Regions from separate parts of the Halomonas sp. IOP_14 genome, predicted to be linked through region 3. Evidence: predicted binding sites of a transcription regulator. Region 3 holds the regulator's gene; each other region holds the start of a gene.
The links. Region 3 encodes PhoB, which activates phosphate uptake and scavenging genes when phosphate is short. Its sites were predicted from a motif close to TGTCATANNNNTGTCANA; they were not measured.
Positions count from the first base shown of each region.

Region 1 (5,202 bases), on a different contig from region 3:
CTTCGGCATCGAAGGCTTCAATGCTGGTCACGCCGCCGTCTCGGTTGGGCTTGCTGACTTGCCATACTTGGTCAATCGCAGTGTCATCAAGGTGCAGGGTGAACTGCTCGCCAAATAGATTCAGCCAGCCGTGGGCGCGTTGAGGGGTGGGCAATGTGCCGGTGCGGATCTGCACGCAGCCGGGGCTAGCGACAAACAGCATCAACGGCAGCGCGCGAAGGCTGGCGTGCTGAAGCACCGTTTCCAGGGCATTGACGGGCAGCGTTTGGGTATAGCGTCCCTCCATTAACTGGTTGGCCTCAATACGCTCCAGATGATGGCGCTGGAGGAGGGCAAAGAACTGGTGCACATCGCGCATCGCGCCCCACTCGCTGGCCAGGGTCGGCGCCTCAGGCAGCGGGCGCTTTAGGCGAGGCATGCTCTGGGTAAAGGCAGGCGAGTCACTAGTGCCTAGTGCCGCAAGCGCCACCCAGGGGCGCGGCAGCGGTTTCTCCAGGGCAAAGCATTTGTGAACGGCGCAGCCATGCTGGTTGAATATTTGCAGGCTCCAGCGCCACTGCGCTTCTTCCGCGCTGGTGGCCGGCATAGGATCACGAATCAGGCAGGCCCAGTGCCAGCTCGTATAGAGCAAGCGTAGATCCAGGCCACCTGGGTCGAGTAACAGGCCTGTTTGTGGCCCGCCGCTAAGTTCAGGGTAGTCGCCGGTTTGCTCTAGCACGGCCAGCCGGGAACGAGTCAACGCCTTAACCCGCCCCAGTTGGGGCAGGTAGGCAGCGATATCGCTGGGCGAGAGCGGCAGCGTCCACACGTCGCGCCCTAAACGGGCGGCCTGCAGCTCGCCTTCACTGATCGATAAGCGTTCGGCAATCTCAATCGCAGGTAGCCGCGGTTGCGCGGCGCGCGCCGCGTCAAAGGCTTCGATAATTGCGATCTGTTGGGATGTAATCATGACGCACCTCTATCGGGTTGACTGCGTGGATTTACCACTGCCAGTTGAGGGTGGCGAACAGGCTGCGCCCATCGCCCAGGCTGCCGTCGGGGCGGTACCACACCTTGTCGCCAATATTGGCAAGGCGCAGTGAGGTATCCACGGCCGGGGTGATTTGCCAAGCGAGATGCACATCGTGCAACCCATAGCCGGGCAGGCGCTCGTCATCGCCCTGCTTATCGAAAGATTGGGCAAAACGCGCTTGCCAGCCCAGGCGGATATCGCTGTTATACAGAACCACCTCGCTTCCCAGGGTGGCTTCCAACGGTGTTTGACTGCCTAGGGGCTCGCCAGAATCGCGGTCTTTACCGGAGACTTCCGAAAGGCCCACAAAGCTTGTGAGAAGCGGGAAGGCGCTGGGCTGCCAGGTCATCCGGGCGTCATAGCCCCATAGCTGGGCGCGCTGAACGTTCACTGCCTGGGTGGTGCCCGCCATGATGTCGACGTGGGTGTCGATAAAATCGTCGGCGCGAGTATCGAAGTAGCTGGCACGAACCTGCCAGTCGCCCTGATGCCAGACAACGCCGCTTTCCCAGGTGTGGCTAGATTCAGGCGAGAGACTAGGGTTGGGAATCCAGTAATTGTCCGGTGTGCAGAAGGCTGGCCCGGCGCAGAAACCGGCAAAGTGGCGCTCGTTGGCGTAAAGCTCGGATAGGCTAGGAGCGCGGAAGGCCTCAGCGTAGCCCGAAAACAGCATCAAGGCGTCATCGGGCCGCCAGGCAAGACGAAAGCGCGGTGACACTTGGTCGTGGACGCTATCGGATTCATTTTGGCCGCTGGCGTCGTAACGGTCGTAGCGGGCTCCCAGGCCAATATCAAACTGCCCGGCGCCGCCATCGGCTAAATAGCGCCCAGCGGTAAGAGTAGTGTCGAGATAGGCTGACTGGGTATCGATATCGGCTTTAGGAAAGCCATTGGCATCGCCACTTGGCCGTTGGCGGGCCTGCTCCAGTTCGGCACCGAACACCAGCGTTTGCGAGAGCCAGCCGTGATCCATAGTGCGGAAGCCGTCGCTCTGAAGCCCGACGCGCTCTAGGGTGCGGTTGGCCTCGGGCTCGTCGATATCCTGCTGGCTAAAGGTAAGCTGCGAAGTGACTTCGGTGGCAGCGCTGGGCTGCCAGCGGTGGCCCAACTGGACGTTGTTGCTTTCCACATCGCGGTCGCGCAGCGGATTGCTGGCATCGGTTGAAAGCTGTTGTGGGTTGGCGGGCTGGGTGGCGCGTTCGTCGTAGTGCTGCCAGCTGATAAATACCCGCTGGTCGTCGTTTGGCTCCCAACCGCCTTTTAGCAGCAGACTATTGAGCGTTGCATCCTCTTCGGCTTCATCGCCCCCGGCGCGGCGAATATCGCCGGATTCACTGCGGCCGATTGAAAACAGGCCATCCACCAGGCCGTTGGCGGTATTGCGGCGGCCGAAGCCAGTCAGGCTCCCCCGCATTTCGTCGCTGGCCGTCGCACCGCCTACGGAAAGGCGTACGCCGCTATCTTCGCCGGGGGCAAGCAGGTCGTTGGCATTCACACTGGTGAAGCTGACGACACCGCCCATGGCATTGCTGCCGTATAAGCTGGAGAGCGCACCGCGTGCTATCTGTACTTCTTGAATCAAGCCAGGGTCGAGAAAGAAGTTACCGATGTGGCCGGTGGAGATATCCTGACGAACGCCATCCAAACGTACCAGCACACCTTTGCTGCCAAAACCGCGCATACTTAAGGTTTGGCCATTTCGGCGCCCTTGGCCAGCCACATGCAGGCCGGGTTGGCGGCTAAGCACGTCTTCAACCCGGCTGGCGGTGGCCAGCACAGCATCATCACGATCAATAATATCGATAATCAGCGGTGCCCGTGAAAGGTCCGTAGGTGCTCGGGTGCCGGTGACCGTCACTGGGTTAAGCTCGGCGTCGTCTGCTTGGGCGGTTAACAGTGGAAGCAGCGTTAAAAAGAGGCCACCAAAAGCGCGTGTGTGGTTCATAAGCCAGAGATTTCCAACAGGGATAAGTGGAAGAGGTCGCTGGCTGGGTGCGATGGGCTACCTGGCTGGCTTTGCTGTATAAGTCTTTAAATTAATCAGGGGCTGAAATATTAAGAGCTTTAGGCGTTAAGAATTAACTTGCCGCTTTTAGTACGGCGCAACACATAGCGGCGCTGTTCATGGTGGATAACCAACTGGTCTGAGTTGCCAAGTAATTCTTTGCTATTCACCTCGTGGGCCACCTCGCGGGTCGTCGAGGCCGACGTATCTCCCTGGCCAGTGCCCTTAGCGGGTAACTGCATGAGAGAGTAACTCCTGTGTTAATGATAACTATTAGCGTTAATTTAGCAGAGTTGCAGACATCCCTCAATAGGGTTTGGGGAGTAAAAGTGACTAGCATTCGACCTTTCTTCATCTAAATGCAGGCGCTCCGTCATCGTGCTGTCATTAAGCTTCTTTAGTGTCTCGTAACGTTCAATCGTTGACCTACAAACGATCAGGGGGAGACTAAAATGAGTAAAGAGATCGAAGATCATCGCCTGTTTAACCACAGCGGCAACCAACCTTTCGCGGATGTATTGGCGCGTCATGTATCCCGGCGTGATGTGATGCGCGGTGGTTTGAGCATGGCGGCTGCCTCGATGCTTAGTTTTGGTGGCGCTGCTCAAGCGCTTGCCTCAAGCAGCAGCCAAAAAACACCCCTGACACTGGCGTTTGAGGCGGTTCAAGGATCACGCACCGATGCCGTGGTGGTGCCGGAAGGTTATGTGGCCCAAGTCTTGGTGCCGTGGGGCACGCCGCTGAACCAAAATGTTACCTGGCAGCCTGAACAGCCGATGACCGCTGAGCGTCAGGCGGAGAGTGTGGGCATGCACCATGACGGCATGGCCGGTTTTGCCCTGGATACCGACAACGCCTCGCGCCGTTTTGTGCTGGCGCTCAACAATGAGTATATCGACCAAGCCGCGCTATGGGCGCCGCAAGGAGGCCCCACTAATGCGGATGAGGGCCAGCGGCCAGCAGCTGAGTCGCGCACTGAGATCAACGCTCACGGTGTCACCCTTGTTGAGGTCGAAAAGAACGCCAGCGGCCAATGGGCGCATGTGCCGGGTTCGCGTTATAACCGTCGCCTCACCAGTGCGACGGTGATGGAACTTTCCGGGCCAGTGGCGGGCAGTGACTACGTCAAAACGCGCTTTTCGCCTGAGGGTACCCAAACCCGTGGTACCAACAATAACTGTGGTAACGGGGTAACTCCCTGGGGCACCTATATTGCCTGTGAAGAGAACTGGCCCAATGTGTTCGTTAATCATGGCGAACGCTTCCAGGACGACGCGCGGATTGGTATTCCCACCGCTAAAAGCCGCTATGGTTGGGATACTTCGGCGGGAGACGCCTCTGAACAGAATGACGAATTTGCTCGCTTCGACATTACCCCGCGCGGCGAGCGTGCTGAAGATGATTATCGCAACGAAGCACGCACGTTCGGCTACCAGGTGGAGGTCGACCCCTATAGTGATGCATTGGCGGTTAAGCGTACGGCACTTGGCCGTTTCCGCCATGAAGGGTGTTGGTTAGGCAAGCTGGAAGCCGGTCAGCCAGTGGTTTACTACTCGGGGCACGATTCCCGCAACGAGTACGTATATAAATATGTTTCTGATGCTGCCTGGGATCCTGCCGATGCCAACCGCCCAGGTGAAGAGTACGATCGTCTTGCCATTGGCAACAAATATTTGGATAACGGCACCCTCTATGTGGCTCGTTTCCATGCTGACGGCAGCGGTGAGTGGCTACCGCTAACGCCTAGTGCTCAAACGCGCGATGGTCGCACGCTGGCGGCGGCGTTGGGGCTAGCCGACGACGATGCGGCAGGTATCATCATCAACACCTGCGATGCAGCGGATTTGTTGGGTGCCACGCCAATGGACCGCCCTGAGTGGGCTTCCGTCGATCCTGCCTCCGGCGAGGTGTATCTCACCCTAACCAATAACACTCAGCGTACCGCTGAAGAGACAACCCCAACTTACACTAATGACGGTGAGCATCTGGAACAAGTAGGTGTTGGTTACGATTTAGCGCCCACCAATGCCGCCAACCCTCGCGCCAATAACGAAGCAGGGCATATTATTCGCTGGCGCGAAAGCCGGTTGCCCAACGCCTTTACTTGGGAGGTGTTTGTGTTTGGCGCGGCCGCTGACGATGCCGATAATCACTCGGGCCTGACAGAAATGAATCAGTTCGCCAG
Region 1 covers NZ_JAINWD010000002.1:34,373-39,574, forward strand. Annotated here, with positions in the region: gene K7H09_RS01770 (ChuX/HutX family heme-like substrate-binding protein) at 1-949, opposite strand, end outside; gene K7H09_RS01775 (TonB-dependent receptor domain-containing protein) at 981-2,957, opposite strand; gene hemP (hemin uptake protein HemP) at 3,077-3,259, opposite strand; gene K7H09_RS01785 (PhoX family protein) at 3,470-5,202, shown strand, end outside.
Region 1: K7H09_RS01785 (PhoX family protein) is a predicted target of PhoB. The motif match lies at 3,389-3,406, and genes of this name have one in related genera.

Region 2 (5,202 bases), on a different contig from region 3:
CGAGCAGGTAGTGTTGGAGCGTGAAGCAGTCATGCATGATGGTTCGCCGCTGTTATTACCAGGCACACTGCTACCCACAAGAGCATGGATTGGGCGGCGTTTGGATAATGCCAACGGCGAGGCCATTGGCGTGATGATGGTATTTTATCGACAGCCGCTGACCACCAATGCGTTCGCCACCTCTGTGCTGCAAATTCTTTCGACCGGTGCTGCAGCAGAGCTTGAGCGTCGGCGCGACCATCGGCACATGCACCAGTTAGCCTATACCGACAGTACCACCGGTTTACCTAACCGCGTCCGTTTTATGGAGTTGCTAGCGCAAATGTGGCAAGAAGCCCAGCAAGGCGAGCATGGGCTTTCACTGCTGTTATTGGATATCCGCCGTTTTAAAGAGGTCAACGATCTGCACGGTCACCAAGTGGGCGATCAACTGCTGGTGACAGTGGCTGATCGTTTAGCGAAGATCAGCCACTCATACGGCTCGTTGGCGCGTTTGTCAGGGGATGAATTTGCCCTGCTGGTGGCCGATACCACCCCTCGTGACATTGGCAGCCTTGTGGAGCAGCTTCGCTTAGTGGTTAAGCCGCCGCTTCATCTGGAGCGGCGTGTCTTTCACCTCGATGTCAGCATCGGTTTTGCTCATTATCCGCAGCATGTGAGCGAGGCGGGCGAACTATTTAACGCTGCCAGCATTGCTCTCCACCACGCCAAGCGGCGCGAAAATAGTATCTGCCCCTACTCCCAAACGATGCGCCACGCGCTACATCGACGCCAACAGATGACCGAGCGACTCAGCGCGGCAATTACTGAACACAAGTTAGAACTCTACTTTCAGCCCCAGGTGAACCTTACCAGTGGTCAGTTGACTGGTGCAGAAGCCCTGTGCCGCTGGCACGATGCCGAGTGGGGCTGGGTGAGCCCCGGCGAGTTTATTCCCCTGGCTGAAGAGCGCGGTTTGATTCGTGCCTTGGGAGACTGGGTGCTGGAAGAGTCCGCAAGGCAGCTACTGGCATGGCGTGAACAGCCTGAGGGTGGGCTGCCAGGGAGGCTATCGATCAATATTTCCGCCCAACAGTTTGCCGATCCTGAGCTTACCCACCACATTGCGCAACTCACCGCCGGCGTTTCGTCGAGCGCTATCGCCCTGGAGCTCACTGAAAGTGATTTTATGCGCGACCCAGATCAGGCCGTTGAGATCACCCACGCCATGCGACAAGCGGGCTATGCTCTCTCTATCGATGATTTCGGCACCGGCTATTCTTCGCTTTCCTACCTACGGCGCTTCGCTGCCGACGCACTGAAAATTGATATTTCCTTTGTGCGTGAAATGCTCGAAAACAAAAATGACCGCACCATTGTTCAGGCCATCATCGCCATGGCAAAAGCGCTAGAGATGAAAACCGTGGCGGAAGGCGTTGAAACGCGCGACCAAGCGAATTTGCTTGCCGCAATGGGTTGCAATGAGGCACAAGGGTACTGGTTTGGCCGCCCGCTGCCTGCCGATGAGTTTGCGACGCAGTGGTTAACTACTTAGTCTTCTAGTTTGCTCATCGTCGTCTTCTATTAGCGTCATCGTCCTGTCATCACCTTTGGCATACCCTACGCGCCGCCAACCCGCGATGAAAGGAGTGCTCCCATGCGCCTGGCCCTGTTTGATCTTGACGACACCCTCCTGGACGGAGACTGCAGCGACCGCTGGAATTTATGGATGATAGAGCAAGGCTGGATCAGCGATGCCGAAGCGTTTATGGCGCGGGCGGAGAAAATGCACCAGGCCTATCACGCGGGGAAGCTAAAGCTTGAAGAGTATTTGGCCATGACCCTAGCACCGCTGCGAGGGCGCAGAGTGAGAGATGTGCAAAAAGAAGTCGAGCGCTTTGTTGCCACGCACCTGCAACCGCGTATTTTTGAACAAGCTTGGGCCTGTCTGGAAGCGCACCGCCAGGCAGGCGATACCCTGGTACTGATTTCCGCCTCGTCACGGCATCTGGTCGAGCCGATAGCGACCACTCTGGGTATTGAACACGTGCTGGCGGTAGAGCTAAGCGTGGAGCACGGCATCAATGAAGACGCGCGCTATACTGGCGGCAGCGAGGGTATTTTTTCTTATCGTGGCGGTAAGGTGCTGCGCTTAAAACAGTGGTTGGCCGAGCAGCAGTTCACCCCTAGCCACACTACTTTCTACTCAGACTCCCGCAACGACCTCCCGCTGTTGCAGTACGTGGATTGCCCTGTAGCGGTCAATCCCGATCCAGTACTCGCTGAGGTGGCTAGCGTTGAAGGTTGGCGGCGCTTAGACTGGCGGGCGCCCTCAAGCGCTTCGTCACCTAATGCTCTGCCAGGAAAATCGGCGCATGTCTGATGCCTACTATCTAAAGTTAACCGAACAGCTTCGTACCTTGATCGACCAAAATGCTGCCCTGTGGGAAGGCAAGCTTCCCGCAGAGCGGTCATTGGCCGAGCGTTTTGCCACCACTCGTGTGACCCTGCGCCAAGCGCTTTCACAGTTGGAAATGGAGGGCTTAATCCACCGCAGCAACCGGCGCGGCTGGTTTATTTCTCCTGCCCGTTTAGTTTACGACCCCACCCGTGACGCGGGCTTTAACGACTATGTACGTGCACAGGGGCGGCAGCCACGCACGGCAGTATTGAAGCTGGAAACCCGTGCCCATCTGCCTGCCGCGCGGGCACTGAATCTGCCGGATGACCAGCCGTTTCAGCATATTCGCCGCCGCCGCTACGTGGATGACCGCGCGGTGCTGGTGGAGTCGCTGTGGGTGGTGCCCGAGCGTGCCCCAGAGTTGCTAGATATCTATAGTGGGCAATCGCTTTGGGGGCTGTTGCGCGAGCGCTGGGGGCACTACCTGGCCAATCGCTCTATTCGCATGGTCTCAGAAGCGCTTTCGCCAATGGATGCCGAAGAGCTATTCGTTGCGCCCGGCACTGCCGGGTTAAATATTAACCGTGCCATTTTAGACGACCAGCAGCGCCCTATTGAGTTTGATGAAGAGCACTGGCTGCACGATTCGCTGTGTATCAGTGTGGAGCTATCCGGTCAGCGCTAGCGGAAACGACCTAGTCGTGGTCATCATCAGTTAAAAAAACGGTCAAACAAGCGTCATCGCAGTGTCATTTAAAGCCTGCAGACTTCTGGTCTATACCAATTAGCCAGGAGCCCACCATCATGATGTCACGCCGTTTATTCCCCTCCACCTTGCTTGCAGGTGCCGCAGCCGTTGCACTTGCTTCAAACGCCCAGGCCACTGAATTAACCGTGTATACCGCCGTTGAGTCAGATGACCTGCAAAAATACGCCGAACGCTTCAGCGCGGCGCACCCGGATATCGAGATTAACTGGGTGCGCGACTCCACCGGCGTGATTACCGCCCGCCTGCTGGCCGAGAAAGACAATCCCCAGGCTGACGTGATCTGGGGCCTGGCCGCTACCAGCCTGCTGGTGTTGGAAGAGGAGGGCATGCTGGAGCGCTACGCTCCCGCTGGCGTTGAGAATCTCGACCCCAAATTTGTCGATGTGGCCTATCGTGATGGTGAAGACCCAGCTTGGGTGGGTATGGACGCCTGGGTCGCTGCTATTTGCTACAACACCATTGAGGGCGAGCGCCAGGGCGTGCCGATGCCGACCTCTTGGGAAGACCTTACCCAGCCTGAGTTTGAAGGCCATGTGATCATGCCTAACCCCAACTCGTCGGGTACCGGCTACCTGGATGTAGCCAGCTGGCTGCAGCTATGGGAAGAGGATCAGGGTTGGGATTATATGGATCGCCTACATAACAACATTGCCCGTTACACCCATTCGGGCTCCGCCCCTTGTAGCCTGGCGGCTACCGGTGAAACTGTAGTGGGTGTGTCATTTGCCTTCCGCGGTGCGCGCTTGAAATCCCAGGGTGCGCCTATTGAAGTTATCTTCCCTGAAGAAGGGCTGGGCTGGGATATGGAAGCCGCCGCTATTGTGGCCGGTACCGACAAGCAGGAAGCCGCGCAAACGCTGATGGATTGGGCAATCTCCCGTGAAGCCAACGAACTGTATAACGAAGGCTATGCGGTGGTGGCTTACCCAGGTGTGGCACAGCCGATTGAAAACTACCCTTCCGATATTACTGATCGAATGATCGACGCCGATTTCCAGTGGGCTGCCGTCAATCGTGAACGCGTGCTAGCCGAATGGCAGCGTCGCTACGATGGTAAAACCGAACAATAAGCCGCGATCAGTTGCCCCGGCCGGTTTGCCGGGGCTTGGAGAGGTTATGCACACGACAATGACATCGCTGCTGGCGGCCGACACACCAACGGTGATGACTCCCACTACTCCCCATTTAACCATTGAAGCAGTCACTAAGAGTTTTGGTAGTTTTACCGCGCTGGATGGTATTTCCCTAACCATAAACGAGGGCGAATTTGTCTGCTTTTTGGGCCCCTCCGGATGCGGCAAAACCACCCTGTTACGCACGATTGCAGGGCTGACCCAGCAAACGACGGGCACGCTTATTCAGCGTGACAAGGATATCTCCACGCTGCCCACCCAGGCGCGGGATTTCGGCATTGTGTTCCAGTCCTATGCGCTGTTTCCCAACCTCACGGTGTTCAACAACGTGGCCTATGGGTTGCGCAACCGGCGGGTAGAGCGGTCACGCATCCAAGCACGGGTGGGTGAGCTGCTCGCGCTGGTGAACTTGACGGGCAGCGAAAACAAGTACCCGGCGGCGCTTTCCGGCGGGCAGCAACAGCGCGTGGCGCTGGCGCGGGCATTGGCCACCGAGCCTGGCCTGCTGCTGCTGGACGAGCCGCTTTCGGCGTTGGACGCCCGGGTGCGGGGCCACCTGCGCAGCCAGATTAAAGCCCTGCAGGCGCGCCTAGGGGTGACGACCATCATGGTGACCCACGATCAGGAAGAGGCGCTCACCATGGCCGACCGCATCGTGGTGATGAACCACGGCGTGATCGAGCAAGTGGGCACCCCAGCCGAGATCTACCACCAGCCTGCCAGCGCCTTTGTGGCCTCGTTTATCGGCAGCATGAACTTCCTGGAAGTGACCGCCCAGGGCGATAACCAAGCGCTGCTGGGCACCACGCCCTGCGCCTGCCTGCCGCACTCATTGGAAATGGGCCAAGCCGCCCAACTGGCCATTCGGCCCGAAGCAGTGGCACTTAGCCGTCAAGCGGGAGCGCTGAATGGTGAGGTGA
Region 2 covers NZ_JAINWD010000008.1:11,498-16,699, reverse strand. Annotated here, with positions in the region: gene K7H09_RS08300 (bifunctional diguanylate cyclase/phosphodiesterase) at 1-1,534, shown strand, start outside; gene K7H09_RS08295 (HAD family hydrolase) at 1,637-2,362, shown strand; gene K7H09_RS08290 (UTRA domain-containing protein) at 2,355-3,065, shown strand; gene K7H09_RS08285 (putative 2-aminoethylphosphonate ABC transporter substrate-binding protein) at 3,185-4,219, shown strand; gene K7H09_RS08280 (putative 2-aminoethylphosphonate ABC transporter ATP-binding protein) at 4,266-5,202, shown strand, end outside.
Region 2: K7H09_RS08285 (putative 2-aminoethylphosphonate ABC transporter substrate-binding protein) is a predicted target of PhoB. The motif match lies at 3,117-3,134, and genes of this name have one in related genera.

Region 3 (5,202 bases):
GCCTGGCTGCGGGAAGTGGCGCTGTGCTTAGATGGAACGCCATGGGTGGTGGCGCGCTCGGTCGCCCCGCTCTCACAGGTAAAGGGCCAACGGCTAGAGTGCCTGGGCGAGCGCTCGCTAGGTAGTTGGCTATTTCGCCAGCCGGGTTTAGTGCGTGGGCCATTGGAAGTAACGACGCATTCCCCCCAGTTTGCTAGCGTCAACGGCATACAGGAAGGCTGTGCCTGGGGAAGGCGCTCTGTTTTTTATCACGGCTGTAAGCACGGCAGTCTGTCGTTATTAGTGCAAGAGTATTTTTTGACGGCGATGGCGGATGATCTTGGCCTGCCTTCGCGCTAGGCTAGCGCCTGCATCTTATTCTTCGTGAGGTAAGCATGGATCGTTCACTGTTGCGGCCGAAGGGATGGGCTCGCGTGGCAGATTTTTTACAGCTGATGCGCTTGAATCGGCCGATAGGCACATGGCTTTTGATGTGGCCGACGCTGTGGGCATTATGGGTGGCTGCGGAAGGTGTACCAGGGCGAAATGTGCTGCTGATTTTTGTGGCCGGCGTTTATGTGATGCGCGCTGCGGGCTGCGTGGTCAATGACTATGCGGATCGCCACTTCGATGGGCATGTGAAACGCACAAAACAACGTCCGCTAGCGACGGGCCGTATCAGCGAAACCGAAGCTCAACTGCTGTTTATCGCCCTGGTGGCCGCTGCGTTTATTCTGGTATTACTGACCAACTGGTTTACGGTGCTGCTCTCGCTGGGCGGGGTGCTGCTGGCGATTATTTATCCGTTTATGAAGCGCTATACCCACTTTCCTCAGGTGGTGCTGGGCGCGGCTTTTTCCTGGGCAATTCCGATGGCTTTTGGCGCCGTGCTCGGCCACGTGCCGCTGGAAGCATGGCTGCTATTCTGCGCTAATGTGTGCTGGACAGTGGCCTACGATACCCAGTACGCCATGGTCGATCGCGACGACGATTTAAAAATTGGCATTAAATCGACGGCCGTGCTGTTTGGAAATGCGGATCGTTTGATTATCGGCTTACTCCAGCTAGCCACCCTGGGGTTGCTGGCTTGGGTAGGCTGGTGGGTTGGTTTAGGTGGTTTCTTCTGGTTAGGGCTAGCGGCAATGGCAGCGACTTTTCTGCATCAGCAGCGCTTAATTCGCGACCAGGAGCGGGATGCCTGCTTCCAGGCGTTTCTCAATAATCACTGGTCGGGACTGCTGATTTTTGCCGGTATCGCGCTAAGTTGGTGGCCTGCGGCTGGCTGATCGAGGCGATTGTCATGTAATTGTCATCAAGTCATGGTGTTATCGTCACTGACATGTCATTGATCTGTTTATCTTTGAACTGTTTTTCTTTGAACTAGTTTCTTTGAACACCGTGAGGCTCTGGTATGACCGCCAAGACCGTTCTGATTGTCGATGATGAGGCGTCGATTCGCGAGATGATCGCGGTAGCGCTGGAAATGGCTGACTATCGCGTGCTCGAAGCGGATAACGCCCAGGATGCCCATGCCATGGTGGTCGACCACCAACCCGATTTACTGCTGCTGGACTGGATGATGCCCGGCACTAGCGGTATTGAGCTGGCGAGACGCCTAAAGCGTGAAGAAACCACCGCTGAAATCCCGATTATTATGCTCACCGCGAAAGGCGAAGAGGATAATAAAATTCAAGGGCTTGAAGCCGGTGCCGATGACTATATCACCAAGCCTTTTTCACCCCGGGAATTGGTGGCACGGCTAAAAGCGGTGCTGCGCCGTGCGACGCCACGTGGCGTTGAAGACCCGATTGAGATTAACGGCCTGCTGCTTGATCCGGTGAGCCACCGGGTAAGTGCCCACGGCAAAGCGCTGGAAATGGGCCCCACCGAGTACCGTTTGCTGCAGTTTTTTATGACTCACCAAGAGCGCGCTTACACACGTAGCCAGCTGCTTGACCAAGTGTGGGGCGGCAATGTTTACGTTGAAGAGCGCACGGTCGATGTGCATATCCGCCGCTTGCGTAAAGCGCTGGGCGACGTGCATCAAAACCTGATCCAAACGGTTCGGGGTACCGGTTACCGTTTCTCTGCACGGGTGTAAATGTGCGTTTATGGAGTCGTGAGCTGTGGCGAATAGCGTGGCTGGCCACGCTGGGCACTTGCTTGGGCTGGCTGTTGGGCTCGGCTGGGCTGGGGCTTGCAGCAGGGCTTGCGGGATGCTTGTTTTACCACTTACGACAGTTACGCGAACTCTATTTGTGGCTCACCCTCCACCCTAACGATGAACCGCCTGCCGCTCGCGGGATGTGGGGCGAGCTATTCGATCGTTTATACCGCTATCAAAAAAGTCAGCGCATCACCCAAAGCCGTCTGCGGGCTACTTTGGCACGTATTCAAGAGTCGTCTGAAGCAATGCGTGATAGCGTGGTCATGCTTGATCGCCACGGTGATTTGGAGTGGTGGAACAGCGCCGCCACCGCCATGCTGGGGCTACAAACCGCCCATGATCGTGGTCAACACATTACCAACCTGCTGCGCGACCCGGGCTTTATCAGCTATTTTAATTCGCGTAACTACAGTGAGCCGTTAACGCTCACCTCACCGATTGATGAACGGCGAATCCTGCAGTATCAAATTACCCTCTACGGTGACGACGAACGCTTAGTGATGGCTCGCGATATCACCCGCTTGCATCGTCTTGAGCAGATGCGGCGCGACTTTGTCGCCAACGTTTCCCATGAGTTACGTACGCCGCTGACCGTTCTCTCCGGCTATTTGGAAACCTACAGTGATATCTCCGACCAGCTTCCGCCGCGCTTGGGACGTAGTATTCAGCAAATGCAGGAACAGACCCAGCGGATGCAGAATCTGGTCAACGATTTATTGCTGCTCTCGCGTTTGGAAATTGACCAGGGCGGCCAAGATCATCATCCACTGTCACTCGAGCCTTTACTGCAAAGCGTTTGTGATGATGCGCTGGCCCTATCGCATCAACGTCATACCATCACCGTCGCCCTTGAGAGCGATGCCCGACTGTTAGGCAGTGAACAGGAGATTCGCAGCGCCGTCTCTAACCTTGCCTTTAATGCGGTTCGCTACACGCCTGCTGGCAGCCAAATCACCCTGCGCTGGAAAGCTAGTGCTACTGGTGGCGGCTATATCGATGTGGAAGATAACGGTGAAGGGATTGATCCCGTTCATATTCCCCGACTAACAGAACGCTTTTACCGTGTTGATAAGGGGCGCAGCACTGCGACTGGCGGCACAGGTTTAGGCTTGGCGATCGTTAAGCACGTGCTGTTGCGCCACGATGCGCAACTACAAATTGAGTCCCTTCCCGGCAAGGGTGCGTTGTTTCGCTGCGCCTTCCCCCCCTCGCGTCTTGTTTAATTTAGCAAGTCATCCCATCGCATAATATTTGTAGCAATGTGCAATATTGGCATGCAAGGTTGGTAAAGCTTTACCCATGTGCCATTTTTACACAGCTTAAAGCGTTGTGTCGTGACTCAGTCGATGCCTTTTTGGCATAACTTATTTTTAATTAAGAGACTGATTTTGTTGTTTTTATTTATATGCTTAAGTTTTTTGGCATGCCTTCTGCAGAGTACAGATTGAAGGAAGATGACCGCAGGAATTGCTGGCTTCTCAGTAAGCCTTTCTTTCTTCATTAAGCGGTACTAAACAGCGATCGGAGGTAGGATATGACGTCCAAGGATTTTCTCAAGAAAGCTGGCATTTTAGGTGTATCTTTTGGTCTGATGGCAAGCCCATTAGCTTTTGCACAAACCGATGAAAATTCGGCGATTGACGAAAACCAAGGTATTACCGCTGACGAGCAACCGATGGATTCCCAAGGTACCGGTAGTTCAACTGGCAGTGATACAACAGACATGACTGACGATTTAACCCATGACGAAGGTGATGGTGCCAGCGACATGGATCCGCAATCAAGCAGTCACTCAGACGATGCTGAGTATGACAAGGATGAGCTTGTAGAAGAAAATGGCGGTAGCTAATTATCAATGACCTTTTAGATATCATTAAAAGCTTTTTCAGAGAATGAATAAGCGATTAACAGGATGTTACAAAAGCAAGAATGCTTTTAAGATTCACGGATGAATCAGTAGGCAATCAGAACACTAGTCAGGGTTAATTCCAAGGTTGGAGCCCCGCACAAGGAGTGGAAGCTAGCGTTAGTTATTACCTATAGCCAATTCTGATATCGGGCTCCGCAATGCGGGGCCTAATTTTTGCTGCCTACTTTTTATCTCGCTTATCCCCCCGCTACTTTCTCCCCTATCTTTTCCGCCGATCTTTCTTTGCGCCTCTCTATCCAATGCCATGTCTTGTTTTTTATGAATTGATGCCGTAGCGCTTTGTTGGCATCGAGCCTTTTATTTTGCTGAGTGTGTCATAAAGGCACAGACAGTTTTGCGCATGTGTCATTAGTGCACATGTAATTAGCGTGCTTTTGTTTTTAGCGGTGTATAATTGTGCACAATGTATTTATTTTAAATTATTGATTTATATAATTATTTTATTTTTATAAGAGAGTTGGCATTACATATGCTCTCTAGAGGTAGTGAAGCTAGCCGCAGTGAGATCTGGCCAGAGAGCCCTTCTCACTTCACTTCAGCGGTATCAAACGGTCACCAGGAGTAAATAGTATGTTTAACGATTTTGTTAAAAAAGCAGCCGTCGTAGGTCTCTCTTTTGGTTTGCTGGCAAGCCCGCTTGCCTTTGCCCATATGTCCATCGAAGCAAATCAAGATTTGACCGTTGACGATGAGCCTATTCAAGCTCAATCACATCATACCTCGGGTCAGGCTAAATTTAGCCCCTCTGATTTGATGTATGACGAAGGCGACCGCCCTCGAGTCATCAAGGCAGAGTCGCATCACACTAGCGCTCAAGCGGAGTACACAGCAAAAGATTTGACCCAAGACGTAGGTGATGGAAACGTTTGGTAACAAAAATTTGCAATTCTGAAGAAATATATTACGATTAACACGTGAGCTAAACACGCGAAAGCGTGTCACACCGATACGGATGCATATCGATTCAAGGAATGAATCAAACGACAATCAGAGCGTTGGTCAGGGTTAAATTCCAAGGTTGGAGCAGCCCCGCAAAAGGAAAGGAAGCTAGCGCTAGTCATTGTCAAAGTCTTGTGTCCTTAGACCCTGCTGATGCGGGGTCTGATTTTTTGTGGCATCCAACACC
Region 3 covers NZ_JAINWD010000007.1:89,630-94,831, reverse strand. Annotated here, with positions in the region: gene K7H09_RS07510 (chorismate--pyruvate lyase family protein) at 1-339, shown strand, start outside; gene ubiA (4-hydroxybenzoate octaprenyltransferase) at 375-1,265, shown strand; gene phoB (phosphate regulon transcriptional regulator PhoB) at 1,391-2,080, shown strand; gene phoR (phosphate regulon sensor histidine kinase PhoR) at 2,083-3,369, shown strand; gene K7H09_RS07490 (hypothetical protein) at 3,681-3,995, shown strand; gene K7H09_RS07485 (hypothetical protein) at 4,647-4,949, shown strand.